DNA from 4 places in the Paraglaciecola sp. L3A3 genome. Region 3 is predicted to be linked to each of the others. Evidence: predicted binding sites of a transcription regulator. Region 3 holds the regulator's gene; each other region holds the start of a gene.
What was found. Region 3 encodes sigma-54, which starts transcription at its own class of promoters, with help from an activator protein. Its sites were predicted from a motif close to GTTGGCACGNNNNTNGNNT; they were not measured.
Positions count from the first base shown of each region.

Region 1: the regulator sigma-54 is predicted to act here: its motif matches at 1,913-1,931, upstream of GQR87_RS06525 (flagellar basal body rod protein FlgF).
Region 2: the regulator sigma-54 is predicted to act here: its motif matches at 2,449-2,467, upstream of GQR87_RS17655 (PEP-CTERM sorting domain-containing protein).
Region 4: the regulator sigma-54 is predicted to act here: its motif matches at 3,919-3,937, upstream of fliE (flagellar hook-basal body complex protein FliE).

Region 1 is NZ_CP047023.1:1,558,732-1,566,724, reverse strand. It holds gene flgH (flagellar basal body L-ring protein FlgH) at 1-292, opposite strand, end outside; gene flgG (flagellar basal-body rod protein FlgG) at 309-1,097, opposite strand; gene GQR87_RS06525 (flagellar basal body rod protein FlgF) at 1,132-1,875, opposite strand; gene flgE (flagellar hook protein FlgE) at 2,570-3,973, opposite strand; gene GQR87_RS06515 (flagellar hook assembly protein FlgD) at 3,988-4,668, opposite strand; gene flgC (flagellar basal body rod protein FlgC) at 4,709-5,131, opposite strand; gene flgB (flagellar basal body rod protein FlgB) at 5,134-5,532, opposite strand; gene GQR87_RS06500 (protein-glutamate O-methyltransferase CheR) at 5,608-6,441, opposite strand; gene GQR87_RS06495 (chemotaxis protein CheV) at 6,521-7,444, opposite strand; gene flgA (flagellar basal body P-ring formation chaperone FlgA) at 7,637-7,993, shown strand, end outside.
Region 2 is NZ_CP047023.1:4,232,117-4,240,109, reverse strand. It holds gene GQR87_RS17660 (FAD-binding oxidoreductase) at 1-1,317, opposite strand, end outside; gene GQR87_RS17655 (PEP-CTERM sorting domain-containing protein) at 1,503-2,402, opposite strand; gene GQR87_RS17650 (PEP-CTERM/exosortase system-associated acyltransferase) at 2,551-3,378, opposite strand; gene GQR87_RS17645 (patatin-like phospholipase family protein) at 3,390-4,229, opposite strand; gene GQR87_RS17640 (YdcF family protein) at 4,306-5,058, opposite strand; gene GQR87_RS17635 (serine protease) at 5,538-6,266, shown strand; gene GQR87_RS17630 (hypothetical protein) at 6,413-6,994, shown strand; gene GQR87_RS17625 (HprK-related kinase A) at 7,242-7,993, shown strand, end outside.
Region 3 is NZ_CP047023.1:4,626,654-4,634,646, forward strand. It holds gene GQR87_RS19090 (ATP-binding cassette domain-containing protein) at 1-331, opposite strand, end outside; gene GQR87_RS19095 (calcium/sodium antiporter) at 731-1,687, shown strand; gene GQR87_RS19100 (KpsF/GutQ family sugar-phosphate isomerase) at 1,693-2,658, shown strand; gene kdsC (3-deoxy-manno-octulosonate-8-phosphatase KdsC) at 2,658-3,212, shown strand; gene lptC (LPS export ABC transporter periplasmic protein LptC) at 3,209-3,775, shown strand; gene lptA (lipopolysaccharide transport periplasmic protein LptA) at 3,738-4,286, shown strand; gene lptB (LPS export ABC transporter ATP-binding protein) at 4,286-5,011, shown strand; gene GQR87_RS19125 (RNA polymerase factor sigma-54) at 5,077-6,564, shown strand; gene hpf (ribosome hibernation promoting factor) at 6,590-6,877, shown strand; gene ptsN (PTS IIA-like nitrogen regulatory protein PtsN) at 6,893-7,336, shown strand; gene rapZ (RNase adapter RapZ) at 7,337-7,993, shown strand, end outside.
Region 4 is NZ_CP047023.1:1,608,577-1,616,569, forward strand. It holds gene GQR87_RS06730 (sigma-54 dependent transcriptional regulator) at 1-969, shown strand, start outside; gene GQR87_RS06735 (PAS domain-containing sensor histidine kinase) at 1,214-2,389, shown strand; gene GQR87_RS06740 (sigma-54 dependent transcriptional regulator) at 2,393-3,739, shown strand; gene fliE (flagellar hook-basal body complex protein FliE) at 3,987-4,313, shown strand; gene fliF (flagellar basal-body MS-ring/collar protein FliF) at 4,324-6,024, shown strand; gene fliG (flagellar motor switch protein FliG) at 6,065-7,102, shown strand; gene fliH (flagellar assembly protein FliH) at 7,133-7,915, shown strand; gene fliI (flagellar protein export ATPase FliI) at 7,919-7,993, shown strand, end outside.

The DNA.
Region 1 (7,993 bases), 2.2 Mb from region 3:
CTCTTGAGTTACTGGAACCAGCTGATTTTGTAGCCTGAGTACTTTCTCGTAAGGTAACTGAAATAATATCGCCTACTCGTCTGGCTTTCACATCAGAATAGAGGCTATTCGCCATGTCAGCTTGAAATATAGAACCATCATCAACAATCTTTTGTTCTGGCTCTTCAGACAATATAGGTGCGTAAAATGGATCATTAGGCAAAGGGGTTTTAGAACCTGTAGACTGACAAGCAGTCAACAAACATAAGCCTAGACCCAAAACATACATTTTTAGCAACATTGACAGACTCATCACAATCACTCTCTCACTATAGTTGTTGGATAACCTGGCCTAACATAGAATCCACTGCCGAAATAACTTTCGAGTTCATCTCATACAAACGTTGGCTTTCGATAAGGTTGACTAGCTCCTCGGTTACATTCACATTGGACGTTTCTAGAGCCCCTTGCACAACTGAACCTAAACCTTGTAAACCTGGCACCCCTTGAATGGGCGCTCCACTTACTGCAGATTCAACATACAGATTTTGCCCGATAGGTTGTAAACCCGTGGCATTGATAAAATCAGATATAGTGATTTGTCCTAACACTTGCGGTTCAGCTTCACCGTTTATAGTCACAGATACTTCACCGTCTTGGGATACAGTTATTTGTTGTGCATCTTCAGGTACTGTGATCTCTGGCTGCAATAAGAATCCAGCTCCAGGAGTCACAACTTGGCCTTGATCATTTAAAGTGAATTGACCATTACGGGTATAAGCAATGGTGCCGTCTGGCTGTAATACTTCAAAAAATCCTCGACCATTTACCAACATGTCCAAAGAATTTTCTGTGGTTAACATATTGCCTTGAGTATGAGATTTTTGGGTGGCAACCACTTTACTACCTGCTCCCACCATTAAACCTGAAGGCAACTCAGTATCAGCAGAGGAGCGACCACCAGGCTGATTAATATTTTGGTACAGCAAGTCTTCAAAAATCGCTCGGTCTTTCTTAAAGCCAACAGTACTAGCATTCGCTAAGTTATTCGAAATCACTGCGACATCTGTTTGTGCAGCATCTAAACCTGTTTTACTTATCCACAATGCTGGATGCATGGGTGCCTCCTAAAATTCTGTTTTTTACATTAATCTAAATAATTCTGAGTAATTGGTTACCACGTTGATCCAATGTCTCAGCTTGTTTCATTAATTTAACTTGCATTTCATAATGTCGTTGCAGACCGATCATACTGACCATTTCATCTACTGGATTGACATTACTTCCTTCCAACATACCGCTATGTATATTGACTAAAGCATCAGCGTCTGCTTGTTCACCATCTTTTAATCGAAAGAGTCCGTCCTCCCCCCTTACCATGTTGCGGACGTCTGGATTAACTAGTTTTAATCTACCCACTTCTTCTAAGATGGTTTCAGGCGCACCTTGAGGCCGAACCGACAAAGTACCGTCTGTAGCGATATCAAGTTCTGAGAGAGGTATAGGTAAAAATATAGGACCCCCATCACCTACCATAGTGTTACCGTGAGAGTCTTTCAGCTCACCATTGGCACCAATTTGCATGCTGCCATTTCGACTATAGGCTTCATTGCCATTAGCATCTTGTACCGAAAACCAACCATCACCTTGAACAGCTAAATCAAGCTTTCGATCTGTTTTTATCATAGAGCCACCAGCATAATTATTGACTGGACTTTCAGTCATAGAAAAAACGCGGGTTGGTAATCCTTCTCCAAAAGCAGGCATGGCACGAGACTGTTCAAGCAAAGCTTTAAAACCAACAGTTTGAGTATTTGCTAAGTTATTCGCCCGCACAGAAGTACCAATTAAATCTTGTTTGGCACCACTAGCGGCAATGTAAAGCATTTTATCCATGACTGATTCTTGACATTTATGGGACTTAGTTAAATAAATGCAATTAAGGTGCCATGAACAGAAAGTTGCGAATATCGAGGGGCGAGATAAAAGCAGTAAAAAGGCGGTAGATCCTAGGAGATATTTAGGAGTAAAAGATTGAACAGTGACAAGACACTAGAATATCGAATCTGCGGTTACTTTTTTCGTTACTCGTATCTCGCGCTTGCCTTCAATGGTTTATTGCTAACGACATGCAGGAATCACGGACTTTGTGGTCGAGTGATACCTCCTATTTACTAGGATCTGCCTTTATATTTTCCCCGCGGCTCGTATCTCGTCATTCGCGGCTACCTTCAATGGATCCCTGCTAACAACATGCAGGAATCACGGACTTTGAGGTCGGTGATAATTTTACTCTTGAACTGATTTTTTTAACTATTTCCTATCCCCTATTTACTAGGATCTGCTGTTGGCTTTTCTCTGTGTAGCGAAGCCTCTGTGATCGGCTTTTGATTTTAATAATGTAATGGCTCTTCTCAGTGTAACTCTGTGACACGCTTTAGTTTTTCTGCTCAGTCTGCGCTATTCTGCAGTGTGTTTTTTGCTCCTGCTATCTCCTACCCACTATCCACTGCTTTTTCTGCATTTCAACCCATAAAAAAGGCTGCGAAATGCAGCCTTTTTTATGGGTTGAAAGTACCTCAATCAATGATTAACGTATATTCAATACTGTTTGATTTAATTGGTTATTGATTTCTAACGCTCGGGAGTTAGCTTGGAAGTTTCGTTGAGCGATAATCATATCAATTAATTCTGTAGTAAGATTGACATTCGCTTGTTCTAGGGCTGAAGAGTTAATATCGCCAAAGGTCCCAGTAGTAGCTTCACCAGCTAATGCTTCGCCAGATAAAATACTTTCTTGCCATTGGGTGCTGCTTTGTTGGTTTAGCCCTTGGTCATTAGCAAAACGTATTAACGCCACACGTATAATAGGCTCAGATGTACCATTCGAATACGTAGCCCGAACTAAACCATCAGCTCCAATTTCAATCCCCGTTAATCGACCTACAGCTAATCCATCTTGTTCTAATGACGTCACTTCAAAACTAGAAGCGTATTGAGTAGGCTCATTGGCTGTTGCATTAATGGAGTCTAAATTAAAGTTAGTGATGATAGTTTGAGAAGGATCAGAACCATTCGTCAAGATAGATGCTCCTAAAGCCTCAGAAACAACATCTCCAGTGGCAACACTGGTGCCATCAGCATTTTGTATAGATTCAAAATCACCTCCTGAACTAAAGGTCATTCTATAAGCGGCAATTCCATTAGCTGCACCTAATGAGGTTTCGCCAACAACATTATCACCGGTCGTTGGGATAGAACCGATGGTATCTCCCTCAGTATTAAGAGGTTGATCATCTACATATGTAATGCCTAACCATTCATTTCTTTGTGGCGTTGCAGAAGCAGCGTTTAAATCTTTTACGAAATAATAAGTCATCACATGACTATCACCCAAGGTATCAAATACAGTCACCGACGTAGCCGCGTTATATGTCAATGGGTCTTCTGGATCAAACAAGTCTGGGTCTTTAGCATCAGATCCTGCAGGCAAGTTCATTTTTATTTGAACTTCAGAAGTAGGAGTTGGTGAGCCAGAAGAGTCAGGAATTCGCACCGGTTCAGTGGTACTTAAAGCGACAGAAGATGAAGTACCATCAGAATTAACAGGAAAACCTAATAAATGGTCACCATTTGAATTGACCACAAAATTTTCTGAATTGAGCTTAAACTGTCCAGCACGAGTAAAAGAAAAATCACGAGAATCCAGTTCGGGAACAGTACCAAAAAATCCATTACCGGTAATCGCTAAGTCCAATGAGTTATTTGTAAATTGCAAACTACCTTGAGTAAACTGTTGAGCAACCTCTTGCGTAATAACGCCATCACCCACTTTAGTTTTTCCACTAGCCAAAAGAGACTGAGCATACACATCGCCGAACTCAGCACGAGATTCTTTAAAGCCCACAGTATTGACATTTGCAATGTTGTTTGCCGTTGTATCTAGGTCTTTTTGGGCTGCTGACACGCCACTTAACGCAATATTAAAAGACATACTTATTTCTCCTGTTAACCACCGATTTGAATAACATCGTCAAGTGTGACACTGACGTTACCATTCAAATTAAGAATAATACCTTGGCTACTTGCAGCCAAACTAACACTGTCTACATGTCGATTTACCGCTGTTGGGATCAACTGTGACTCGTCACCTATTTTACCTTGGGCTTTAATCACATAATTGCCGACCGGCATTTGATTGCCTTTATTATCTGTGCCATCCCAATTAAACTGAATATTGCCAGGAGCTTGCGTTCCGGCATTTATGGTTCTGACTATTTCGCCAGCTTCTGTTTCTATAGTGATGTTAAGCTCTTGTACGGTTTCATCGTTAATCACCACACCAGAGACACTTTGTCCATCACCACCGATATAACCAACATCACCTTGTAATAATACTTGCTGACCAATCAAACTAGAGGCTTGTAAGGCTTGGTTTGACGTCATAGAGGTAGCAAAATCAGAAAACTTAGAATTTAATTGTTCAATACCATCGGCCATAGTGAAACTAGTCATTTGCGCCACCATTTGATCATTATCAACAGGTTTAGTTGGATCTTGATTAGCCAATTGCTCAGTTAATAATGAAAAGAAATCTTCTTGTGACAAGGTTTGATTACTATCATCAGCCACAGGTGTGGTTTCTTCTTGCCAATACAAATTACTATTTAAACCGTTAATAGTGCTCACAATATTTCCTCTGACTGACGATGCCTAAGACCAAAGATCATTATTGACCTTGTCCAAGTCGTAATACATTTCTAAATATACGTTTAGTGGTATCTGCAACTTGTACATTCGTTTCATAAGCCTTAGAAGCAGACATCATATCTGCCATTTCTTCTACTATGTTGACGTTAGGCTTATAGATATAACCATTTTCGTCAGCCATCGGATGACCAGGGCTATACTCAATTTGTAGTGGTTTATTACTTTCCACTATACCTAAAACACTCACTCTTGAGCCTACACCTTGGCCCTGTGATGCTTTATCTAATTCAGCGGCAAACACTGGATGACGAGCTTTATATGTCTCACCATAACTGCTACTAACACTATTAGCGTTAGCGACATTACTGGCAGTGGTATTTAACCGCACACTTTGTGCGCTCATGCCAGTACTTGCAATGTCCATTACATTAAATAAACTCATAATTATTGACCTCCACTGAGTGCCTTTTTCATACCTTTAATCTTACCGTTCAGAAACTCCATACCCGCCTGATAGCGTAAACCGTTATCTAAGAAAGTATTTCGCTCTATTTGCACATCGACTGTATTGCCATCACCGGTATCTGGCTGGTGAGGAATTCGATATTGCAGCTCGCCAATACCTTTCATTGTGCCTTTAATATGGTTTTCGTTAGTACGTGTTAAGTTGTGATCTCGTGCGTATTGAGCACTTTTCATTACTTGTTGAAAATCAATATCACGAGCTTTGTAGCCTGGAGTATCGGCATTGGCTAGGTTCCCAGCAATTATTTCCATCCGATCAGTACGAACTTGTAATGCTTTGTGATGGAACCCCATCAATTTATCTAAACTAATTGCCATTTACTTCTCCTCGTTATGAAGAAAGTAAAAGCAAGGGTTGTGCCAATGAGTATTTTAGTGAGGGTATAAGTGAAGTTATCGAGGTTTCTTTTGGTAATACAGGCCTGAAGCACTGCGAACCAAAATAAAATCATTAGATAAATCTGAAATGGATTCAGATGCGCCTAAGAACAAAATGCCGTCTTCTTGCAGGCAAGCGGCAATTTTTTGCAGGATTAGTTTTTTCACATCCGCTGAAAAATAAATTAAAACATTTCGACAAAATACAATATCAAAGCGTCCTAACGAATTATAACTATCTAACAAATTTATTGATTTAAAATTAGTTAGCGACTTCAGTTCAGGCTTGACTGTCAAATTACCATTCGCCGTAGTGTCAAAATAGCGTTGCTGATTTTGTAGGGGTAAGCCCCTAGCTATCGTTAAAGGATTATATTCACCTTTTTTACAATGCTCGAGCATATCTTTGGAGATATCAGTGCCTACAATCTCAACACTAGGACGAAATGAAGTCCCTGTATTTTGTTTATAGTCTAACAATGTCATGGCAATGGAATATGCTTCCTGACCTGAAGAACAAGCAGCAGACCAAATTCTTAACTGTGTTCTATTATTAGCAAAATGCGGGAATATGGTATTTTCAAGTAACTTAAAAGGATAACTATCTCGGAACCATAAGGTTTCGTTTGTGGTCATGGCTTCAATAGCCAATTCTCTAGCCTTTTGATCACCTTTGATAATTAAATCAATATAATCACCAACACTAGCGACATTGGCAGTTTTTAATAAAGGAGCCAGCCGACTGCGAACTAAATATTGCTTATTTTCACCTAAAACGATGCCGCATGCTTGCTCTAAAAACCGACTGAAAGATTGATATTTATTAATATCTAATTGATCGACTACCACTACTTTCTCTTATAAACATTGATATACCACTTTAATATTAAAGGGATAATAATTTTGGTAAACAACTAAAACCAGCGAGCTATTTGTTACCGAACCATTTTTGCACTGAGGTAGCTAATTCATCAGGGTGAAATTTAGCAATAAAATCGTCAGCCCCCACTTTTTCAACCATTGCTTGATTAAACACCCCACTTAATGAAGTATGTAAAATCACGTGTAAATTTTTTAATTCTGGGGTATTTCTAATTTCGGCAGTTAACGTATAACCATCCATTTCAGGCATTTCGATATCAGAGACTAAGACCCCAACTCTATCAGTCACATCACCAGTATCTTTGGCAATTTCTTTGAGCCGATTAAGCGCTTCTAGACCATTTTTAGCCAGCTCAATATTTAATCCTAATGCAGACAGTGCTTTTTTCACCTGATTACGAGCAACTGCTGAATCATCAGCAATAAAGATAATTTTTTCTTCCTGGTTATCAACTAGTAAATTATCGGCAACATCATCACTTAAATCAGTTTTAACCGGCGATATTTCATTTAAGATTTTTTCAACATCTAAAATTTCAATCAGTTCATTTTCAATCTCAGTGACTGCGGTGAGATAACTCGCCCTACCACTACCTTTAGGAGGCGGCATAATAGATTGCCAATTAGTGTTGATAATACGTTCAACCGAGCCCACCAAAAATCCCTGCACTGAACTATTGTATTCGGCAATGATCACAAAAGCAGTTGAAAGATCTTCAATGCGGCGGCCACCAGTGGCTAAACTCATATCAATAACCGAAATAGTCTGACCGCGTATATGAGCGATACCACGAACTAAATGATTCAATTTAGGCATAGAGGTCAATGGCGGGCACTGTAAAACTTCACGCACCTTAAACACATTAATACCAAATCGTTGTTTTGAATTCAGTTTAAAGAGCAATAATTCAAGTCTATTTTCACCAACCAGTTGAGTACGTTGGTTGACAGAGTTAAGGATCCCAGACATGCAATACTCCAAAATAAAACTATTAATCAAAAAGCGGCGTAGCTTTTGCTTAATCTACTACGAATGACCACTAAAACGATGAAATAACTAATCTTTTTAATATTAGCTATCGATTGTAATCAACGAGTGACTATAAATTGACACTCATTCAATAATTAATCCATAGCATAGACAAGTTAACAACAAGTGAACATGAAAAAATCATATTATTATCCAGTCGTATTTGCATTTATCATAAACATTTTAATCATGACGAATGTTATAGCGGCCGAATCCGAAAATAATTTAGCTAAAGTCGCTTTAATTAACCAAGCTCAAAGTTACCTGTTGAGTAGACTACACAGCAACACAAATAACAAAATTACAGTGGAAGCTATGCCGATAGATGACCGTATACATATACCTATGTGTCCGTCTGGATTAACCTTCACAGTGAATGAAGATGGGTTAAATCAATCTAATATCAGTGTAAAGGCGCAATGTATTAAAAATGGTTGGTATATGTTTTTAGTTATTAAAGCCATTGAGATACAACCAGTAGTGGTTTTA
Region 2 (7,993 bases), 390 kb from region 3:
AAACTTTACAAATTCAGCTAGCTTTTCCGGGAGCATAGGAATTAAAGGGGCATACCATAACAGCCCGCATTCATCTTGTGCAGGAGATAGTGCATTATTTTTGTTCGGTTCGACTCTTGGATTACGCCAGTATGCGAGTGGCAGCGCTACTTGGTTAGGTTTGCCTAACATTATCTCTTGTCCCTGCTGCAAAGATAATAACTGGCTTTTTATGTTATCAATTGCTGATAGTGATGGTAAGGGCACTTTAGCTAAAGTTGTCGCTAGTTTTAATAGCAAGCTGTCTGAAAAATACACTTTTCCGATTTTTTTTGCTCTCTTCTTAAATTCCTTCTTCGCACTATTTACAATTGTTTTTGTGCCATAGAGTGACCCTACTATCATCCATTCTGGTAAACGTTTATTGTTTGCAAGCTGGATAACTTGTTCTTGTGTCATATTGGTATGTTTATCAGTGCCATTAGGATTTTGTGCAGTCATGGAAATAAGTCGATTTCGATCCATTAAATTAATAGAGCCAGTAATTGTTTCGAAATCTTTCAAAAATTCTCTGATCAGCAAAACCGAGTCTTGAAAGTTATCGTTATTAAATATCTGCAGGTAAAAAGAGCTAAAGTATACTGGTTTGGGAGCTAATCTTATTGTCACCTCAGTCACTACGGCTAAATTACTCTGGGTAAATAGTCCGTCTAAATAGGGCCCTAAACCCCACTTATATGTTTTGTCTATGAAGTCATCTTTTGATTGATCTAACTCTGATACAGCGGAATTATATTGTGTGTGACATAGTTCAGGATGAGGTAAATAGGCTTTCAGAGCGTTTACTGCCATGAAATGGTCTGTTCTTGGGGTGATGCCGTAGCCTCGCTCAAGGGCATTACTTAATATGCTACATGAAGGGCCCGCGCCAGTGACAGGAACCATATAATCCCAATTATTTTGTTTTAAATAATCATATAGCTCTTGCTGAGTCACACCCGGCTGTAAGGTAATCAGACCTAATTCTTTAGAAGTTGGGGTTATTTTTTTTAACTGTCCCAGATCTAATATAATCAATGGTTTAGTTAATTTTTGTTTGGGAATTGAGCCATAACCCCAATTATTACCACTGCTCAGAGGAACAAGGTGAAATCCTATTTCGTTTGCTAATTTTAGAATATCTGGTAAAGCATTAGGTGCTTTTACAACAATTGCAGCATAAAGCGATTCTGGTGTAGCAAATGTAGTTTTTCCATACTGACCGCTTGCTTGTTTTTCACATAAAATAGTGACCAAGTCTGAGTCTAGATTTTTTTTAAGAGTATTAACTATATCCATTTTTGTCTCACTTATCTTGACCTGCGTGATACGAATTGCTCGTACTTTATCAGATTAAAATTGAAAGATTGAATGGTTTGTTAAAAAAATAAGTATATAGGAGGATAATTATTAATAGTGATAAATAATAACGCAAAAAAAAGAGCGATTATAAATCGCTCTTTTTAAGTAAACTTTAATGTTACTTATTTTTTTAATCTTCTTCCAAAACCTAGACCTAATAAGCCTAAACCTAATAGAGCTAAACCAGTAGGAGCTGGAACTTGAATGTCTGGACGTTTATCTAATCCAATTACGATATTATCAAATTCACCGGCAACACCAGAGGTCAGTACGCGAAATTTGTTGAATGATTCAGCAATAGTAAAGTCGATGTTAACGTAAACATTTGTTCTATCATCTACTTGGTCACCTGAAGTTCCACCAAGTTCATCGAATAATTCTTGACCAGTTATTGTTTTTAACAAGGTATCATCTGAGTAAAATTCAAATGAATTATATATATCTGCAGAACCCCAGTAAAAACCAAGATAGTTAATACTAGAACCAGCTAAGTTTGGAACCAAACCACCGATTGATGTTAAAAAGCTACTATAATCGATATCTACATAACTAGGTTGTGCGCCAGCTGTTTGTGGAGTGGTATAAGCGTAACATGTTGTATCATTAGCAGGAGCTGCTGCAACACTAGTAACAGAGCCTTTTCTTACATTTACTACGCCTGGAGCGCTTTGAGTAAGGGCTAGTGGCGAATTAACTGCACAACCTGCACTTGGGTTAGCACCATTATCCGCTGCATCGGTAGCATTTACCGGTGTAGTAACATTGTAAGCCGTATTTTGAGTGCCAGGAATGCCAGAAAAAGCTGGAACTTCAGTAGCAATATCAAAAGTCTCAACGAAATAACCTTGAGTTACATCAGTTATTATGTTGCTTGCGTCAATTTTGTTACTTGTTTTTGCAGAGCCATCAGTCGCTGCTTGCCCACCAAAAGTAACTGTTGCTGCAGTCGCGCTGCCGGCAACACCCATCGCAAGCACTAAACTAGCAGATAGTAATTTTGTTTTACTTATTAAATTTTTCATATTTTGCATTTCCTTGTTATGGAGAATTTCTGAATCATAATACCTAAAGCATTCTTTGTGCCAGTTTTAAAAAGTTGTTTAAAAACAAGTGGTTGATTTTTTTTCCCGAAAATGAGTTACATGGAATGTAAATTTTTCTGACAGATCTTTAAACCTTTGGCTGTGTTGATTTGTACTGTGCTTCAATTTTTTTATCTATGTTTTTAAGCATACTTTTAAAACCTGGACTTAGGCCATTCATCAACAGATGTCTACTTATATAATATGGTGCTCTTTTTCCATGGTACTCCACAACGGGCCCTACTTGTTCAAAAGGAATACCAACAAAGCGTAAACTCCGTGCAAGTCTTGGTTCCATCATAACAAAGCAATGCTTTATCCCTTGGCGTAAACAAATTGATGCGACTGAAAGATAAAGACCTACCGCAATAAATGGAAAACACCTGAGTTCTTTTTCAGAATAGACTGTTTGGTTAATTACACCTGTGGCTGAGCCTTTAAACTTATCTGTTTGACGTTTTCTGAATTGGGCTGGGACTGCTAGTCGAGATATTTCACAAATTTCTTCTCTTGGAAAATCATTTGGATGAACATTATCTTCGTCTATCGAACTCATACAGTACTTTTCGATAGGCAATAATTGGCTTTCATTTGCTGACTTTACAATTCGAACTGTACCCGCGTATTCACCTGTAGGCATATGTTGAATTAAGCAATGGGTTGAGTGACTATCAAAATCATCGATTTCTAAACCACTTGGCTTCATTTCCTCAAATTTTAATTCTCGGCAATAGACTTCATGACGAATTTTATAAGCTTCGGTTTGTAGTGATGGTTCTAATGCTAGGACTGGACTTAAATATTCAGAAAAGTGAGCTGAAATTTTGTTAGCTTGCCGACTGACTTCAAAATTAATAATTTTTTTTATAATAGGACCAATGAATGGTTTATTTGCATATTTTCTAAGTTTTTTCACTTCATATTCCCTTAGGATACTTTATTAGTATCTCGATCTCTTTCCATTCGGTTAGGTACAAATTCTAGTGCTGTTTGATAACCTGCCAAATATAAGTCTTCTTTCTGCTGGACCGTCATATTAAAATCTACAGGAGATAATTTGCCAGTATTTACAACTATGGTATTTTTCCAGTATTGGTCATGTACGTACTCTCTAGACATTGCTGTCATAAAAGTTCTAACAAGCATCATCACATATTGTTTTATAGGCAACCAACTTTTTTTAAATTTTTTATCTGCCACTTGATCACTTTTTAATCTGAAACAAATGACTTGCGTACCATCATCAGCCCAATCTTGATATAGCGCGTCTTCTGATAAAATGGCGCCATCAACTAAAATATGTTCTTTATAAGATTGAAAACTAAAAAATAGAGGGATCGACATCGAAAACCTAACTGCTTTTGATACTTTTAAGTGTGGTGAATTTTTTTTATTAAAGGTTACCGGCCCACCGCCATTCACATCTGTGGCTAAAATATTTAAGTGGTGTGATATTTGAGAAAATGTTTTGCCACCGAGCTTGTTGTCTATCCATGCTTCAAATTTATCACCATTACTGAGTCCCCCTTGTAATAATAAGGTAAGCAGGCTGAAGCCTTTAAATTTCTTGAAATCAGTTTCTATTGCTAATTCTTTGATTTGCTCTAAAGGCATCCCCGAGCAATATAAAGAAGCGACTATCGAACCGCCAGATACTCCAACTATATGATCAAAGCTCACATTTAGCTGGTTTAATGCATCCAAAATACCAATATGCGCGGATAATCGAGTCCCTCCTCCAGAAAATATTGGTACAATTTTATTCACTTAATGTCAGCCTCTATCTTTATATCTTAATCGTTATAGTTGGTTATTATTACGAAATTATTGATGCCATTGCAATTTAACGTAGATAATTCTGATAAATTAAACCTAAATATTCATGTATGGCTCTCTCACTTCTATATAAGCTTCGAGCGTTGGGCAAACCTAACATGGGTTCAATTTTTCTATTACTCATGTGCTCCACAGGGATTGGTACAACTTCAAGACCTTGTTCTTCAAAATATTGCACAGCTCTTGGCATATGGCTAGCTGACGTCACTAAAGAAATGCGTTTACCTTTCAATAAAGGTGCTAGAGCCACAGCTTCCGCCTGAGTATTTCTGCCTTGTGATGCGGTGATTATATCCTGACTTTTAACGCCTAGAATTTCGAAGAATGACTTATTGCGCTCGGCTATCGATTTTTTTTGGTTTTGGCCTAAAACTGCTCCTGCTAGATAAATAGGAAGTGGGTACTTTTTATACATTAAACTGGCGTGTAAATTACGTTGTAGTGAGCAATTAGGCCAATGGGAAACAAATGGGAGCTCATCATCCTCAAAGTAATAACACGCCAATACTACTATGCCATCCGTTTGTTTCCATTTGTTGGAGTCTAGTGAAACTACGTCATATTGATCTTCTAAGTGCTTAATCATCAGTGCACTTGGGTAGGTTAAGGAACAAACATACAGCCAAAAAATGGGTAGCAAAGATAACCATTTACACGTTTTTGGCAATACGTTAAAAGTAACTAATATTCTAAAAAATACAAATAGTAATGGCGTATGCACCAGTGGTGAACTAATAAAATTAGCTATATCAGATAACATTACCTAAATCCCTTTTTACTGTAATATCTATACATTAGGTGTATCAATCTTTATATTAATCCACAATGTTTTTGATGTTAACCTCAACTATTGTTTTAGCCAATTAATGTGTTTGTTCTGCCAATTGTTGAAATGTGAATATAAGTGTTTGGGAGATTATCAACTTGTGTTGATGATGGGTTTCCCAACCCAAATATCTGCGGGAAAAAATATTCAGTTATTTCTCTGCCAGTCAGGCCTATTTTTGTATGTGTAAAATTTTTTGACATCTTGGGGCGTGAAGTTGTCTAACCCTTTTTATTTAGTTGATATTGTTAATATCTACTGAGGTATTTGTTAGTTTAAATCATTGATGAGAAACTTATAATTAAATGGCCGATATACATTGTGTATGTGATTATACTCATATCCACCGTTGGAACAGTATTTAAAAATCAATGATATTAAAAAAAATTATAGTTACAGGGCTTATTGCGTTAATGTTTGTATCGACTGTTAATGCTCATTCGATAACCAAAGTCGTTGCCCAAGTGAAACCCTCAGTTGTAGGTGTGGGACTATATGATGCATTAGGAGTGCAAACACATCAATTACATGGCACAGGTTTTGTTTTTGGTGATGGTTCTCTAGTGGCGACAAATTACCATGTAATCGATAAGCCATTAGATCCGCAGAAAGTACAATATCATATCGTTTTTTCAGGAACAGGAAGAAAACCTAAAATAGCCAGAGTAGAAATCATTGCCAAAGATCGTGAACATGATTTAGCAATTTTAAAGTTACCCAGCCCATTAACTCCGTTAAAATTAGCAGACTCACATTATGTAGATGATGGTACTGATGTATTGTTAACAGGATTTCCTATTGGCGCGGTACTAGGTTTATATCCAGCAACTCACAGAGGAATAGTGGCAGCCACTACACCCGATGTGATACCCACAGCGCATTCTAGCCAGTTGTCAATCAACATGTTAAAGAGGCTGGATAAAAAGTTTATGATTTATCAACTGGATATTACAGCTTATCCGGGCAACAGTGGCAGCCCACTCTATGATGCTCATAGTGGCGAAGTTTTGGGCATTTTGAATAAAGTATTTGTTAAAGAAAGTAAAGAATCGGTGTTAGAAAAACCATCAGCTATCAGTTATGCAATCCCAGTTAAATACTTAATTGAACTTGCTAAAGGTAAGAACCTAAAGGTAAAATGACGGTATAAAGTATATAGTGTCATTAATTTTTACATACCTAGTTTTTAACTATTTATTTATCCTTGTTTTTCAATTGGTTATGAAGTGGTCTAATACTTGCTTTATTCTATGGAATTAGTGAAAAGAATTTAATTTAAGGAATTGTTATGAGTCTTGATAATCCAAAAGGAATAGAATCTTCGGTTTCTAACAACACAAAACAACGTCGTACGTTTTTAAAACGGGCGTCAGCAGGTGCCGTTATCGCATCAATACCGGGTCGTTCTGCATGGGCAACAATTGCGGGTTCGGTTGTGGCATCTGGGCATGGTTCAAATAATATACCCAGTACCAGTGTTGCTCCTATTGCATTATTATCTCACGGTTTTTGGAAACAAAGACTACATCCTACAAGGAATAATGGCCGCCGTGGATCCCATCGAGCAGATAATGTAGCTTTCAATTCAGTATTTACTGCTTCAAGTATTACTGACACATTTTATGAAGTGCTAACCGGAAGCCAAGATAACGTTCATTTTCAAATGGTGGCAATGTACTTGAATGCTAAATATCATGGAACGCTGGGCATAAATTATCCCGTCGTTTATAATGCTTATTATTCTGAGGCAACAAACGCAGCATATCCTGATTTAGATGCGTTTGCCCAACAGTTGTGGAGCTTATCCTTAACTAATTCTAATTTTGGGTCAGAACTTGATGATTTGATTAATAATAATCATGCATATTAAACCTTAGTATAATGCTTGGTATTTTTTTATCGAAAGGAGTGATTTATCACTCCTTTTCTGATCATTCAAGTTGTGTCTTTTTAGACTTATATTCAGGGGAAACGTTGAGTATTTTAATGTCAGAAACTGAAATTGTTAAGGCTTTGACAGGTGAAATGAAATTGGATAAATCAGATGTGAAAAGTCTTGCGATGAGTTCTCTAATGCAGAAAAACATCTTAGTTCCTTTAGATAATAAAAATCACTGATGCCTGCTAGTTATTTTATAGATTTACATCCTTTTTCATTTTCTGTTAATACTGACCTCCCTCAGGTAGCTCAAAATTTAGCTACTATTTATGGCGAACGTTTTAAAAAAACAGTAGATACAGTAGATACAGTAGATGAAGTGGCTGATTATGAATTGTCGGTGCAAAAGTCTTCGGGCTTACGTTCATTTATTCGTCCTCAGGCTCGATTTTTTTGCGATCAGCTAGAACCTTTCAAACCTCTGAGCTTTCAAAAAGCTTATGCATTTTTAGAATGGGGGATGAATTGGACTGTGGCTGGTAATGAAGTACAGCATGTTATCATCCATTCTGCTGTGTTAGCTAAGGGCAATAAAGCTATTTTGTTTCCTGCCCCCCCAGGTTCAGGAAAAAGTACACTAACCGCCTATTTAGCCCATAACGGCTGGCGTTTGTTATCAGATGAAATGGCCTTAATTATTCCTAATAGCAAAACAGTGGTGCCATTTGTTCGACCTATTTGTTTAAAAAATCAATCGATTGATATCGCAAAAAAATTATTCCCTGAAGGGAAGTTTTCAGACATAGCTAGAGATACCCATAAAGGGGATGTAATTCATTTGTCTCCGCCTGAGTTAAGTTGGCAAAATCGAACAGAAACTGCAGAATTGGTTGGCGTGGTATTTCCAAATTATCGAGTCGATCAAGATTTACAAATATATCAATTAGATAAAACTCAAGCTTTTATGCAGCTGGTTGATAACGCAATAAA
Region 3 (7,993 bases):
TAGTATGCTCACGCAAAGGAAACGCTACATTATCAAATACAGACATGTCGGTAAAAAGCGCACCACTTTGAAACAACATACTCATTTGTCGGCGAACTTCAAATAATCTATTTCGGCTCATGCCAGGAATAGACTCATCTTTAAAACGAATGTCTCCTTTATCAGGGGTAAGCTGCCCTCCCATAAGTCGTAACATAGTGGTTTTACCTATGCCACTTGGCCCCATTATGGCGGTTGTTTTACCTTTTTGAATACGCAAAGAAATATCATCATAGATAATACGGCCGTTGCGGCTAAACGTTAGATTGTCTATTTCAATCAAATTTTCCATTAAAAGATGGGAATTCCAAATTAGTTAAACACATGGGTCAAAAAAAAACCCTTCATCAGCCGTGTATTGTATTCGTTTTCCTGCTAAAAGGACAAAAAGAATAAGTAACAAAGTATAATTAATTTTGCTGAACATAAACTTAACCACTGCACCTTAACTGTGTTTGTGCGATTTATGAACATTAAGTTCCAAGCCTTTTCCATTTTACTCAATATTATTCAGCATAATATCCGTCAAATATCTATTTCAACTTAGCCCAAGCGTTAATTGAGTTAGTTTTCTGCATAAAAAGCCTCAAACCTATAGTGACGTTTTTTTTTATTCTTTATTCATATGAAACCAGCTAACTTTTTGCGACAATTAGCACTAGGCTCTTATGATTAAAAGAAGTGAACGTTTGTGATTTTAGAAGCATGTTATTTTCTTGTCTGGTTAGTAGTATTAAGTTTGGCTGCTGACCGATTTGTATTTGGCGCATCAGTACTGGCTAAAAACATAGGGGTTTCACCTATGATAATAGGTCTAACTATAGTCGCAATGGGATCTTCTGCCCCAGAAATAATGGTTGCTGCCACAGCTTCATTTAATGGTGGCACAGATACCGCTGTCGGCAACGCAATTGGCTCAAATATCACAAACATTGCTCTTGTACTTGGAATTACAGCTTTACTAAAACCTCTTTCCATTGCTTCAAGTACCTTAAAAAAAGAAATGCCTTTGCTTTTAGCCGTCTCTTTATTAGCAGTTTATTTTCTTGCTGATTATGAACTGATACGTTTAGAAGGCATAATATTAATCGTTTTATTCTTTGTAGTTATTGGTGCTTTAGCTTGGATGTCGATTCATGTGGAGAAAGGCGATCCTTTGCAACCTGAAGCCGAAAGTGAAATACCCTCAGGTGTATCTACTTCAAAAGCTGTGAGCTGGTTAATTATCGGTATGATTTTACTACCATTAAGTGCTTATTTCATGGTCCAATCCGCAGAGATCATTGCTCGCCACTTTGGACTAAGCGAACTTGTCATTGGCCTTACTATAATCGCTATAGGTACCAGTCTACCCGAACTCGCAGCCTGTGTGGCAGGTGTATTAAAAGGCGAAGACGACCTCGCCTTAGGTAACATTATTGGCTCCAATATATTCAACATTTTGGCCGTACTTGCTATGCCTGGATTGATTGCCCCCGGCGTTATTGATGCTAACGCCGCCACTCGAGATAGTTATGTGATGATAGGCCTCACTGTATTGCTCCTTGTATTTAGCTTTAACATAAGGGGCAGTAGACGAATTAATCGCGTGGAAGGTGGTTGTCTCATCGCCTGTTTCTTCGGTTATCAATATTTATTATTTAGTTGATCACTATGAGCGAATTTATTAAATCAGCCTTAAGAGTATTAACCATAGAACAGCAGGCGATTGAGAAGTTAACTCAATATATCGATCATTCTTTCGAACAAGCCTGCCAGCTTATTTTATCCTGCAAAGGAAAAGTCATAGTTTGTGGCATGGGTAAGTCTGGGCATATTGGTCATAAAATATCGGCCACATTAGCCAGTACTGGCACACCAGCATTTTTCATGCACCCAGCGGAAGCTAATCATGGTGATTTAGGAATGTTGACCGAACAAGACATTTTATTAGCCATTTCCAATTCTGGTGAAACAGCTGAGTTATTAGCACTCATTCCTGTAGTTAAACGTTTAGGTGTACCTATTATTGCCATGACCTCAAATGCCAAATCCACATTAGGTCAATATGCCAATATAAATTTATGTATAAAAGTGGACAAAGAAGCCTGTTCATTAGGATTAGCCCCCACTTCAAGTACCACTGCCACACTAGTGATGGGTGATGCCTTAGCTGTTGCCTTACTAGATGAAAGAGGTTTTACCTCAGAAGACTTTGCTCTGTCACATCCTGGTGGGTCTTTAGGTAAAAAATTACTATTATCCCTTGCTGATATCATGGTTAAAGGAGAAGCTTTACCCTTAGTCACTCCTGAACACACTTTACGTCAGGCATTAGTCGAAATATCTCATAAAGCGCTTGGTATGACTGGAATTGTCGAGCAATCAGGTCAATTAGTCGGTATATTTACCGATGGTGATTTACGTCGAGTATTGGATGACAAAATTGACGTACACCACACAACAATCAAACAAATAATGACCCAAAATAGTATAACCGCCTCCCCTGAAATGCTCGCGGCTGAGGTATTAAAATTGATGCAACAGCATAAAATTAATTCTTTATTCGTCACGGATGCGGCTAACAAACCTATTGGCGCAATCAATATGCAAATATTACTTCAAGCAGGAATTATTTAATGACTTCAATTGATACTCCATATGGCCCAATCAACAGTGCTTTATTGCAAAGATTAAAAAAAATTAAATTACTGGCCTGTGATGTTGACGGTGTTTTTTCTGACGGCAGAATATACATGGGTCAAGATGGAGAAGAACTAAAAGCCTTTCACACAAAAGATGGCTACGGAATAAAAGCCATACAAAAAATGGGTATAGAAGTAGCGATTATTACCGGACGCAGTTCGAATATGGTCGAAACAAGAATGACTTCTCTAGGGGTAAAACATATTTTACAAGGCTGTGAAAACAAACGCCCAGCCCTCGAAAAACTACAAGCCGAGCTTGGTCTAAATACTAACTCAACGGCTGCGATTGGTGATGATATGCCCGATATAGGAATGTTCCAACTTTCCGCATTAAATGTGTGTGTACAAGATGGACATCCAGTTGTAGCCAATAGTGCCCATTATGTTACCCGGACAAAAGGTGGATTTGGCGCTGTACGAGAATTGTGCGATTTAATTTTACTGGCCAATAACCAGCTGCAATTAATTCACGGCTCTAGTGTATGAATAGAGTCACTGTCTGTATCGGCTTATTGTTTATTCTCGCATTAGCTTTAAGCCTACCCGGCTGGTTACAAAAAGAAGAAATAATCCCCATTTCACAAACAGAAGAAGCTTGGATCCCAAATTATCAAGCCAAAAAAATGCGTAGCACTCTTTACGATAAAACCGGTAAAATCAATCATCAAGTTTTTGCAGAATATATGGAAAACTATGATTTATTAGGATTTACCCTCTTTAAGCAGCCTGAATATTTGCTATTTTCTCAAACCGAACATCCTTGGCAAGTCAATGCACAAGAAGGCACCTTATACGAAGACCAACGTTTACAATTCGAGAACGATGTCGAAATCAAGAGCTTAAATAAAGATGGTTATGTTCAAACCATACGTACCAGTTTTGTAGAAATAAATTTAATTGACAAAACCATGACCTCAGATCAGGCTGTAGAAATTATCGGTCCAAACTATGTCATTAACAGCAACGGCTTTACCGTTAGCCTTGAAACCCAAAAATACGAGTTACTAGATCATGTTAAAACCGTTTACCAGCCATCTTCTCAAGACTAAGTTAGTTCTTGCAATTTTAGTGTCGACATCAGCATTTGCCGGCAAGGAAGACTTTACTCAAACCATCAAAGTTGCCTCTAATTATCAAGAAGGTGATGGCATTAATAAGCAAGCTATATATCGTGGTAATGTTCAAATTAGCCAAGGCAGCCTTGTCGTGACCGCCGATGAAGTCAAAGTAGATGCCAGCCAAGGTGAGGGAAATGAAATATTCATTGCCACAGGCAATCCAGCAGAATATTCTCAGCAGCAGGAAGATGGTAGTAAAGTTACCGCCAAAGCTAAAGAAATCATGTACAGAAGAGATACTCGCTCTTTATCACTTAAAGGTGATGCACAAATCGAACAAAACTCCAGCAGTGTGAAAGGTAATTCGATTATGTTCAACATGGAGCTTGAACAAATCATTGCTCAAGGCAATAATCAAGAAAGTGGTCGGGTTATTACAATTTTCCAACCCGAATCTAAAAACAAAGTTAACAGCGTCAAACAACAGGGATCAAAACCTTAATGGCCGTATTAAAAGCCTCTCATTTAGCCAAGTCTTATAAATCACGACAAGTTGTTAGAGATGTCAGCTTAGAGGTATCCACAGGACAAATTGTTGGCTTGTTAGGGCCAAATGGTGCCGGAAAAACCACAACCTTTTATATGATTGTTGGCTTAGTCCCCCTTGATAAGGGTGAAATATATATTGATCAACAAGCTTTAACTTTACAACCCATGCATGTCCGAGCCCGACAAGGTATCGGTTATTTACCACAAGAAGCCTCTATTTTTAGAAAGCTCACTGTTTATCAGAATTTAATGGCTATATTGCAAACTCGCAAAGAGCTATCCAAAGAACAAAGAGAACAACAGGCTGACTCATTATTGGATGAGTTTAACATTAACCATATTCGCAACAGCTTAGGCATGAGCCTTTCTGGTGGAGAACGCCGCCGTGTAGAAATTGCTCGGGCACTGGCAGCAGATCCTGAGTTTATTCTACTTGACGAACCATTTGCAGGGGTCGACCCTATTTCAGTAAATGATATAAAAAAAATAATTCAACATTTACGAGACCGAGGGATAGGTGTATTAATTACTGACCATAACGTACGTGAAACCTTAGATGTATGCGAAAAAGCTTATATAGTAAGTCACGGTGAACTCATTGCATCTGGTACCTCAGAAGAAGTTTTAAGTGATCAACGTGTAAGAGATGTATACCTTGGTGAGCAATTCAGGCTATAGTTAGCCATAAATTGACTCGGCTGATATCAACAACGAATTAAACATAAATTAAACATAAGAAGTAAATGAAACCCTCTTTACAGTTAAAATTTAGCCAACAACTCACAATGACACCTCAGTTGCAGCAAGCGATTAAGCTCCTGCAACTGTCTACACTTGACTTACAAACAGAGATCCAAGAGGCACTTGATTCAAACCCTCTATTGGAAGTAGACGAGCAATTTGATAGTGCTGGTGATAAAGCTTTAGAAACCAATCATGATGCCAATGGCGCAAATGACGCTTCAGAGGTCAATGTCGACAATATTGACTCAGGCGATGCTTTACAAAACAACGATATTCCAGAAGACTTACCATTAGATAGCACTTGGGATGAATATTTAAGTGCTTCATCTGCCCCAGCGCCTTCACCTGTTAGCAGTTCTGGCCCGTCACATGATGACGACCAAATTTTCCAAGGTGAGACCACTGACAATATTCAAGACCATTTACTTTGGCAAGTGCGCCTGACCCATTTCAGCGATAACGATCAAGCCATAGCTATCGCCATTATTGATTCTATTGATGAAGGTGGTTATTTAACCATCAGCACAGAAGAAGTATTGGCCAGCATGGACGATGAAGAAATTGAGTTAGATGAAGTAGAAGTGGTACTTAAACGTATTCAAATGCTCGATCCAATCGGCTCTGGCGCCAGAAGCGCACAAGAATGCCTACTGATTCAATTAAAACAGTTTGCAGCTGAAACTCCATGGCTAGCAGAAGCCAAAATGTTAATTACCGACTATTGTGATCTGATTGGTAGTAAAGATTATCGTACCTTAATGCGTAAAACTCGTCTAAAAGAAGAAGAGTTACGAGAAGCCATGCGTTTACTACAAACGCTCAACCCTCGTCCGGGTACGGCTATCGTTACTGGAGAACCAGAATACGTTATTCCAGATGTATCGGTAAGCAAAAAAAATGGTCGCTGGGCCGTTGAACTTAACCCAGACAGTTTGCCAAAGCTGAACGTAAATCAGCAATATGCAGCCATGAGTAAAAGTGTCAAAAACAGTTCTGATAGCCAATTTATTCGTTCTCATTTACAAGAAGCCAAATGGTTTATTAAAAGTGTTGAGAGTCGGAACGAAACCTTATTAAAAGTATCTAATTGTATAGTACAACAACAAATGGGATTTTTTGAACACGGTCCCGAAATGATGAAACCTATGGTGTTAAATGATGTGGCAGAAATGGTGGACATGCACGAATCGACTATTTCACGAGTAACCACGCAAAAGTATATGCATACACCTAGAGGTATTTTTGAACTTAAATATTTTTTCTCAAGCCATGTAGCAACAGATGCGGGCGGAGAATGTTCATCAACAGCCATTAGAGCGTTGATCAAAAAGCTGGTCGCAGCTGAAAAGCCAAGTAAACCTTTAAGCGACAGCAAAATTGCACAATTGTTGGCCGACCAAGGTATACAAGTGGCCAGGCGAACAATAGCAAAATACCGGGAATCATTATTGATACCCCCGTCTAACCAACGTAAGAGCCTATTATAGGCGAATTTTAGAAGGAAGAGGCGATATGCAAATTAACCTTACTGGTCATCATGTAGATATTACAGATTCTTTGAGAGACTATGTCGACACTAAATTCACCAAGTTAGAACGACATTTTGATCATATCAACAATGTGCACGTAATTTTAAATGTAGAAAAGCTTAGTCAAAAAGCCGAAGCTACATTACACCTCAGTGGAACGGAGGTGTTCGCAACATCTGAGCATGCAGATATGTATGCAGCAATAGATGGCTTAATCGATAAACTTGATAGACAAGTGATTAGGCATAAGGAAAAAGTCAAACGCCATTAACTATAGAATCCCATAATGGAAATTAAAGACATTCTTCACCCTGACTGCACTTTATGTGCAGTTCAGGGCACTAGTAAAAAAAGAGTACTTGAACTCATTAGCCAAACGGCGTCTCAAGTGATTAGCAACATAGATCAAGCAACCATACTGGCCAGTTTAACCGGCAGAGAAAAAATGGGTAGCACTGGGATTGGCAATGGTATCGCCCTCCCCCATGGTAGATTAAAAGATCTAGAAAATGTCTTAGCCATAGTGGTCACCAGTGAAACACCTATTCCCTATGATGCTATTGACAATCAACCTGTAGATATTTTTATTGCTATTTTAGTGCCAGAAGAAAAAGCATCCGAACACTTAGGTACTTTATCTGCGATTGCCCAAAAATTAACGAACAAAGATACATTACATAGAATTCGCAGTGCAAAAACTAATCAAGAACTATTTGAGGTTATGAGCTAAATGAAACTCATCATTATCAGCGGACGATCAGGCTCAGGTAAATCTGTAGTATTACGAGCATTGGAAGATCTCGGTTACTATTGTGTAGACAATATCCCAGTTAACTTGTTGCCCACTCTGACCCACACAGTGGTAGATGAATACGATCAAGTGGCAGTAAGTATCGACGTAAGAAACTTACCGAAAGACACTAACGAGCTAGTGGAAATTCTCGATTATTTACCTTCTACATGGAATCTAACCATACTTTATCTAGATGCCAGTGATGATATTTTGATTAAACGTTTTAGTGAAACTAGACGTTTACACCCACTGTCTAAACAAAATAAATCGTTGTCTGATGCGATCCAAGCTGAAAGTAAATTATTAGCCCCTATTGCCGAACGGGCTGACCTTTATTTAGATACCGATCAGTTATCAGTTCACCAATTAGCTGAAATAGTACGTGAAAGGATTTTGGGTAAAAAAAGTTCTAGATTAGTATTAGTGTTTGAATCATTTGGTTTTAAATATGGCATTCCCAAAGACGCAGATTACGTATTTGACGCCCGCTTTTTACCTAACCCGCACTGGGAGCCAGATCTCAAACAATTAACAGGTCTCGACAGTCCTGTACAAATATTCTTAGGTTCACAACCTATAGTGACTAAATTTATT
Region 4 (7,993 bases), 2.3 Mb from region 3:
TTAGTATTAGGCGAATCTGGAACAGGTAAAGAAGTGATTGCTCGCAATGTACACTTTTTATCCAATCGTACAGATAGTATCTTTGTTCCTGTTAACTGTGGTGCTATTCCTGGTGAGTTGTTAGAAAGTGAATTGTTTGGTCATGAAAAAGGCGCTTTTACTGGCGCGATAAGTTCTCGCAAAGGCCGTTTTGAATTAGCTGAAGGCGGTACGCTGTTCTTAGATGAAATAGGCGATATGCCTTTACAAATGCAAGTTAAATTGTTGCGTGTATTACAAGAGCGAACCTATGAAAGGGTAGGTGGTACTAAACCTATTAAATGTGATGTGCGAGTGATTGCTGCCACTCACCGTAATTTAGAAACTATGATTGAAGAGGGGCAATTTAGGGAAGACTTGTATTATCGTCTGAATGTTTTTCCTATAGATAGCCCTGCATTACGTGAGCGAAAAGAAGATATTCCCTTATTGTTACAAGAGCTTGTTTCCCGTCTAGAAGGAGATAATGCAAGAATTAAGTTCACCGAAAATGCGTTAACTTCTTTAATGGAGCATCAGTGGGCAGGGAATGTTCGTGAGCTTTCAAATTTAGTTGAAAGGTTAATGATTCTATATCCGAATCGTTTAATCGATCTTACTGATTTACCCAGTAAATATAAACATATTGATGCAGAAACTTATGAACCTGATTATCCTGAAGAACTTTTGGAACGAGAAGCGATTAATGCCGCTTTTGGTGCTAGCTCTGAAGAAGATGAAGATGAACTGCAAAGTGAACTGTCTTTATCAACCGAGCTTCCTTCTGATGGCTTAAATTTAAAAGAATATATTTCGGAGTTAGAAATTAGTTTAATTAGCCAAGCACTTGAGCAACAAGATTGGGTTGTCGCTAGGGCTGCCGATGCCTTGGGTATGCGTAGAACTACATTGGTCGAAAAAATGCGTAAGTACGAAATTAGTAAAGCATAACCCCCCAATTTTTATCTCCCCTTATCTTTATCTCGCCGATTACCATCGGCTTTATCCCCTCCTGTATATATTTTTGTCCCTTGAAAATATTGTAATTGTCATTTCATTGACGTTTGATAATTCTATGAAATTCATGTAATTAATTGAATTATATAGGTATTTTTATTGGCATGAGATGTGCTTTAGTCTCCATGTAATTATTCTGTCTAAGTTTTGACACGAGGAATATATGGGGATACCAAATATGTTAGTTGATACAGGTTTACATTCATCTTCGGACTATCGTTGTTCTGGGCTAAATGATCTATTTCAAAATACAAGCTCAGAAGTGGATAATAATGAGTTGGAGTCTCTGCGTTCACAAGCTAATCGGCTAGAACATTTATTGCAAGTTATGCCCGCAGGTGTAGTCGTGGTGGATGGTAAAGGTGTGGTTAAACAATCAAACGATTTAGCAAAAGATCTATTAGGTGAACCATTAGAAGGCCAGTTGTGGCGTACTATTATTCTTAGATCCTTTAAACCTCAAGCCGATGATGGTCATGAAGTGTCATTACATGATGGGCGTAAAGTTAAATTGTCGATTACCCCATTAATTAAAGAACCAGGTCAACTAATTGTCTTGACTGACTTAACTGAAACTCGTCAATTACAACAACGTATTGGTCATCTGCAAAAATTATCTTCTCTAGGGAAAATGGTGGCTTCATTGGCTCATCAAATTCGAACTCCTTTATCAGCAGCTATGCTATATGCGGCAAACTTATCCAATGGGACATTGAATAAATCCTCGCGAGATAAATTCAGTGATAAATTAATCTCACGTTTACGGGATCTAGAAAGCCAGGTGAATGACATGTTGTTGTTTGCTAAAAGTGGCAAAGAGCAAGTTGTCACAGAAATATCCTTACAAAACCTATTGAATGAAGTACAGCAAGGTAGTGATGCCATGGTACTCAGACATAAAGCTAAATTAGTACTGTTATTGCCAGATCCTGATGTGGTTATTTTAGGTAATAAAACTGCACTGTGTGGAGCCATACAAAATCTGATCCACAACGCCCTAGAAGTTATCCCTGATAATGCTGTTATTACACTAGCTGCAAATTTAGATACTACTAAACCTGATTGGGTAAACTTATCAGTTTCTGATAATGGACCTGGTGTGAGTGAAGTGGTTAGGGAGCAAGTGTTTGAACCATTTTATACCACTAAAAGTAACGGTACTGGTTTAGGATTAGCCGTAGTGAAAGGCGTGGCTCAATCACACCAAGGCAAAGTAAAAGTGTCGAATACTGCTGATGGTGGCGCAAGTTTTACCATTTGTTTACCCACTTTCAATCAACATAATTCTAGCGAGAAAGATGTTGTCTACGCTAACAATTCTCAAAAATATACAGCCGATGCGGCGAGGAGCTAGAAAATGACTCAAGCCAAAATTTTAATAGTTGAAGATGATGCAGGGTTGCGAGAAGCTTTAGTGGATACACTATTGTTGGGCAATTATCATGTAGTAGAAGCTGACAGTGGTGAGCAGGCATTAATTAAACTATCTGAACAAAATATTGATTTAGTGGTAAGTGATATTCAAATGGGTGGTATGAGTGGTTTATTACTGCTGAAGAATATTAAAACCAAATACCCCAATTTACCAATATTGCTCATGACCGCCTATGCCACTATTGACGATGCTGTACAAGCTATGCGAGATGGCGCTACTGATTATTTGTCGAAACCTTTTGCCCCTGAAGTGTTATTAAACCTTGTTGGACGTTATGCGCCTGCGCAAAAAGTAGAATCAAGAACGCCAATTGTAGATGATCCTAGTAGTATTCAATTATTAGATTTAGCTAAAAAAGTAGCTCGCTCTGATGCGTCCGTTATGGTCTTGGGCCCTAGTGGATCTGGTAAAGAAGTGTTAGCTAGATTTATCCATGATCAATCACCCAGAAATGAAAAACCATTTGTGGCGATAAATTGTGCTGCGATCCCAGAAAATATGCTAGAAGCTACCTTATTTGGTTACGACAAAGGTGCATTTACCGGTGCTTTACAAGCCTGCCCAGGTAAATTTGAACAAGCTCAAGGTGGCACTATTTTACTGGATGAAATCAGTGAAATGGACCTAAGTTTACAAGCCAAGTTATTACGTGTGTTACAAGAAAAAGAAGTTGAGCGCTTAGGTAGTCGTAAAACTATTTCTTTAGATGTACGTGTTGTAGCAACCAGTAACCGCAATATTAAACAAACTGTTGAGGCGGGTGAATTCAGAGAAGATTTATATTATCGCCTAAATGTATTCCCTTTAACTTGGTTACCACTGGATAAACGAGCGGGTGACATAGTTCCTTTAGCAGAGCATTTAATCGAACGCCATTGCCAAAAACAAGGCAGTGTTATCCCAAAACTGACAGCGGCTGGTCGTAGTAAGTTATTGCAACACAGCTGGCCTGGTAATGTGCGAGAGTTAGAAAATGTTATTCAGCGAGCGCTTATTTTAGCTGATGGTCAACAAATTGATGCGATTGATTTGATGATCGAACAAGAGGTTTCCTCATCACCAGCTATAGGTGATTCGCAAATAGTGGAAGAAGATAGCAGTAAACTAGGCTCAGAATTACGTCAGCAAGAACATCAAATTATTCTGGATACTTTGCAAAGTTGCAAAGGTCGTAGAAAAGATGTTGCTGAGCGTTTAGGTATTAGTCCACGTACTCTAAGATATAAATTAGCAAAAATGCGTGAAGTAGGTATTGAATTACCTGCCTAATGAGTCCATTAATTTTTATATAGCGTCACCATCACTCTCCCTTTAGTCGCCAGTTAAGGCGACTTTTTTTATCTGCTTTATTGGTTGTTTGTCAATATTATGACGCTCCATTCTATCTTTTTTGGTTTTTAAGTCATTGATATTTATGGTTTATTTTTATATTTGTCACTTTATGATAATTTGGCATTTACTTTGCTTTTACTTGTATTAATTCGCAATTTAAAGTTACTAGTTACCGGGGTATGTCATGGATATAAAAGCACAGTCTCTTTACCAAGAAATGCAAAGTATGGCCGCTCAAAGCAAAATGGATTTTGGGACGCCTGAAGCTATTCAAGGGAATCCTTCCTCGCAAAACTTTGCAGATTTATTAGGTAATGCACTTGATACCGTAAATAGTATGCAACTTGAAGCAAAAGACAAAGCAATTGCCTTTGAAATGGGTGATAAGAGTTTAAGTTTGGCTGATGTCATGGTTGCTAAAGAAAAATCAAGCATCGCCTTCGAAGCAACAATACAAGTTAGAAATAAAGTATTGGAAGCTTACAAACAAATCATGAACATGCCGGTTTAGGAGCTAAAAAGTGGCTGAAGCAGCGAGTACAGAGTTAGCTGTATCTGACATGAATACTGATATGTATTCTGACGATTCAACAGCAGAACAAAAACCAGGGTTTATGGACTCGGTGGGAAATACTGATTTTATTCGTCAGGTGACCTTAGTTGTCGCTTTAGTCATTTGTGTAGCCATTGCCGTATTTATTTTAATGTGGGCGCAGGAGCCTGATTATCGTCCTTTGGCGACTATGGAAACGCAAGAGTTAATTGAAACTCTTGATTATCTTGATCAAGCGCAAATAGATTATGTACTTGAAGGTAACACAATCAAGGTGGCGAGCGATGAATATCAAAACATTAAGTTAGGTTTAGCTAGACAAGGTTTAAACCAAACTGAATCTGCTGGTGCTGATATTATCATGCAAGATATGGGGTTTGGGGTCAGCCAGCGAGTTGAAAAAGAACGGTTAAAACATGCTCGAGAGCAACAAGTTGCTAGTACTATTGAAGAAATAAGTGCCATTTCAAGAGCTAAAGTATTATTAGCTCTACCTAAAGAAAATGTTTTTGCTCGAAGAGAAAAGCAAGCAAGCGCTACTGTGGTTATTACACCTAGACGTGGAGCTATCATCACCAGCGAAGAAGTAAATTCAATAATAGATATAGTTGCTTCTGCGGTACAAGGACTTGAACCAGATCGAGTGACTGTTACTAACAGCAATGGACGTTTATTAAATTCGGGGTCTCAAGGTGCTGAAGCGGCACGTTCGCGTAAAGAATACGAAATAGAGAAAAAACGTGAACAAGAATATATAGAAAAAATTGACTCAATTTTGATCCCTGTTTTGGGATTAGGAAAATATACTGCTCAAGCAGATGTCACTATGGATTTCACCTCCGTTGAACAAACCCAGCGTAGCTATAATCCTGATTTACCTGCAGTCAGAAGCGAAATGACAGTAGAAGATAATAGTATCGGTGGTGTGATAGCAGGGATTCCTGGGGCATTAACTAATCAGCCGCCGCTTGATTCAAATATTCCTGAAGTGGCAAATAGCAATACGACTCAATCAACACCGGGTCGTAGCCATAAAGAAGAAACTCGAAATTACGAATTAGACACCACTTTCAGTCATACTAAACAACAAGTTGGTGTGATCCGTCGTTTAAGCGTATCAGTTGGACTAGACTATATTAATTCTGTAGCTGAAGATGGTTCTGTTACCTCTACGCCAAGAACCCAAGCTGAACTTTTAGATATTCGTCGACTATTACAAGGTGGGATTGGTTTTGATGTGACTCGCGGCGATTCCCTTGAAGTGGTGAGTATTCCCTTTAGTCGCCTTGATGATGTGGTGGTTGAAGATTTACCATTCTGGGAAGATCCTACCTTTTTACCTATGCTCAAGTTAGGTGGTGGGCTTTTCATTATCTCATTATTGATTTTATTTGTTGTCAGACCTATGGTTCGCAAGTTGATTTATCCTGACGAAATAAAAGTTAATGAAGATGATGCAGACGAAGGATTAGATTTAGGCGATGAAACTATTAGTTTATTAGCTGAGGAATTTGATGAGTCGCAAGTAGGCTTTGCAGCAGATGGTACTTTTATGTTGCCAGATCTTCATAAAGACGAAGATGTATTAAAAGCGGTACGTGCCTTAGTGGCAAATGAACCAGAATTATCATCCCAAGTAGTGAAAAATTGGATGTTGTTAGATGATTAATCTAGGTTCAATTTTAAATCAGTGGATTAAGGGCTAAGTTGTGGCTGAAGAAGAGCAAAAAGAAGAATCAGGATATGACGTCAGTAAGTTAGAAGGCGTCGATAAAGCAGCTATTTTGTTATTGAGTTTAACAGAAGACGATGCTGCGCAGATCCTAAAACATCTAGAGCCTAAGCAAGTACAAAAATTAGGTCAAGCAATGGCCCAAATTGATGATATGACACAGCCTAAAATTACTGCTGTGCATAAACATTTTATTGAAGAGATTCAAAATTACAGCACCATAGGTTTCCAAAGCACTGACTTTGTTAGACGTGCACTGACTTCAGCCTTAGGTGAAGATAAAGCTGCCAACTTAATTGACCAAATTCTGATGGGCTCAGGCGCGAAAGGTTTAGATTCGTTGAAATGGATGGATTCTAAACAAGTGGCTAGTATTATTCGCAATGAGCATCCACAGATACAAACCATAGTAATGTCGTATTTGGAGGCTGAACAGTCAGCTGAAATCCTTAGCCAGTTCCCCGAAAAAGTACGTTTAGACCTTATGATGCGAGTGGCTAACTTAGAAGAAGTTCAACCGGCAGCTTTACAAGAATTAAACGAAATAATGGAGAAACAATTTGCCGGTCAAGCTGGTACTCAAGCTGCCAAAATGGGTGGGTTGAAATCTGCTGCAGACATAATGAACTATTTAGATACCAATATTGAAGGTCAGTTAATGGATGCTATTCGTGAGCAAGATGAAGAAATGAGTCAGCAAATCCAAGATTTAATGTTTGTCTTTGACAATTTAGCTGACGTGGACGATAGAGCCATTCAAGCCATTTTACGAGAAGTCCAACAAGATGCCTTACTTAAAGCAATCAAAGGTGCCGAAGATGACCTGAAAAATAAAATCACTAAAAATATGTCAAAACGAGCTGCCGATATGTTGCTGGATGATCTTGAGGCCATGGGACCTGTGCGTATTAGTGAAGTAGAAACTGCGCAGAAAGAAATTTTATCTGTTGCTAGACGTTTAGCTGACTCTGGAGAGATTATGTTAGGCGGCGGTGGCGGTGATGAATTCTTGTAAAATAGCTAAACTTGGCGGTAGGTGGTTATTATGACAGTTGAACAAGAAAGTGATGAAATAAAACAATGGGAGCCACCTTATCTTGGAGAGGATAAAAAGCCTGAAGACGAAAACACAACCAATGCATTTAATCGTCGGCCTAATTGGAAATACGAACCTCCCGAAGAAGAAATTGAAATATTACCACCAACAGCGGAAGAAATAGAAGCCATTCGCTCTGCTGCCCATGCTGAAGGTTTTGCTCTTGGCGAAAGTGAAGGAAAAGAGCAAGGATACCAACAAGGTTTTGCTGAAGGTAAAGAAGCAGGACTCGCTGAAGGAATAGAAGAAGGTACCGCACAAGGCTTCTTATCGGGTGAAGAACATATAAAACAACACTTAGCAACTTGGGTTGGACTAATAGACAGTTTGCAAAATCCAGTGGCAAAGGTTGAGCAAGCACTTGAACAAGAACTCGTGTTGTTAGCAGTAAGTTTGGCTCGTTCCGTAATTCGTAGTGAAGTGAAAACTAATTCGGATCTGATCTTTCAGGCCTTAAGAGAAGGTTTAAAAGCGCTACCCATCCAAGAGAAATTCTATCAAATACATCTGAATCCAGATGACATTCTATTAGTCAAAAATCATTTTACTGAAGAAGAGATCAATAAGCATAATTGGCAATTAGTCGAAGCCCCTGAATTATCTACCGGAGGATGTGAATTAGTGACTCGATCTAACGCAGTGGATATCACAGTCGAACGAAGGGTGAAGGATGTATTAGATAAATTTTTATTAGAGCAAGGTTTGGCTCACGTTGGCCAGGCGGACGAATAGTTTATGTCAACGTCTTTACTAGAACGGATCAAAAGCTTAAAAGATCAAGTGCCCCATTCTCCTATTGTTGCTAGTGGT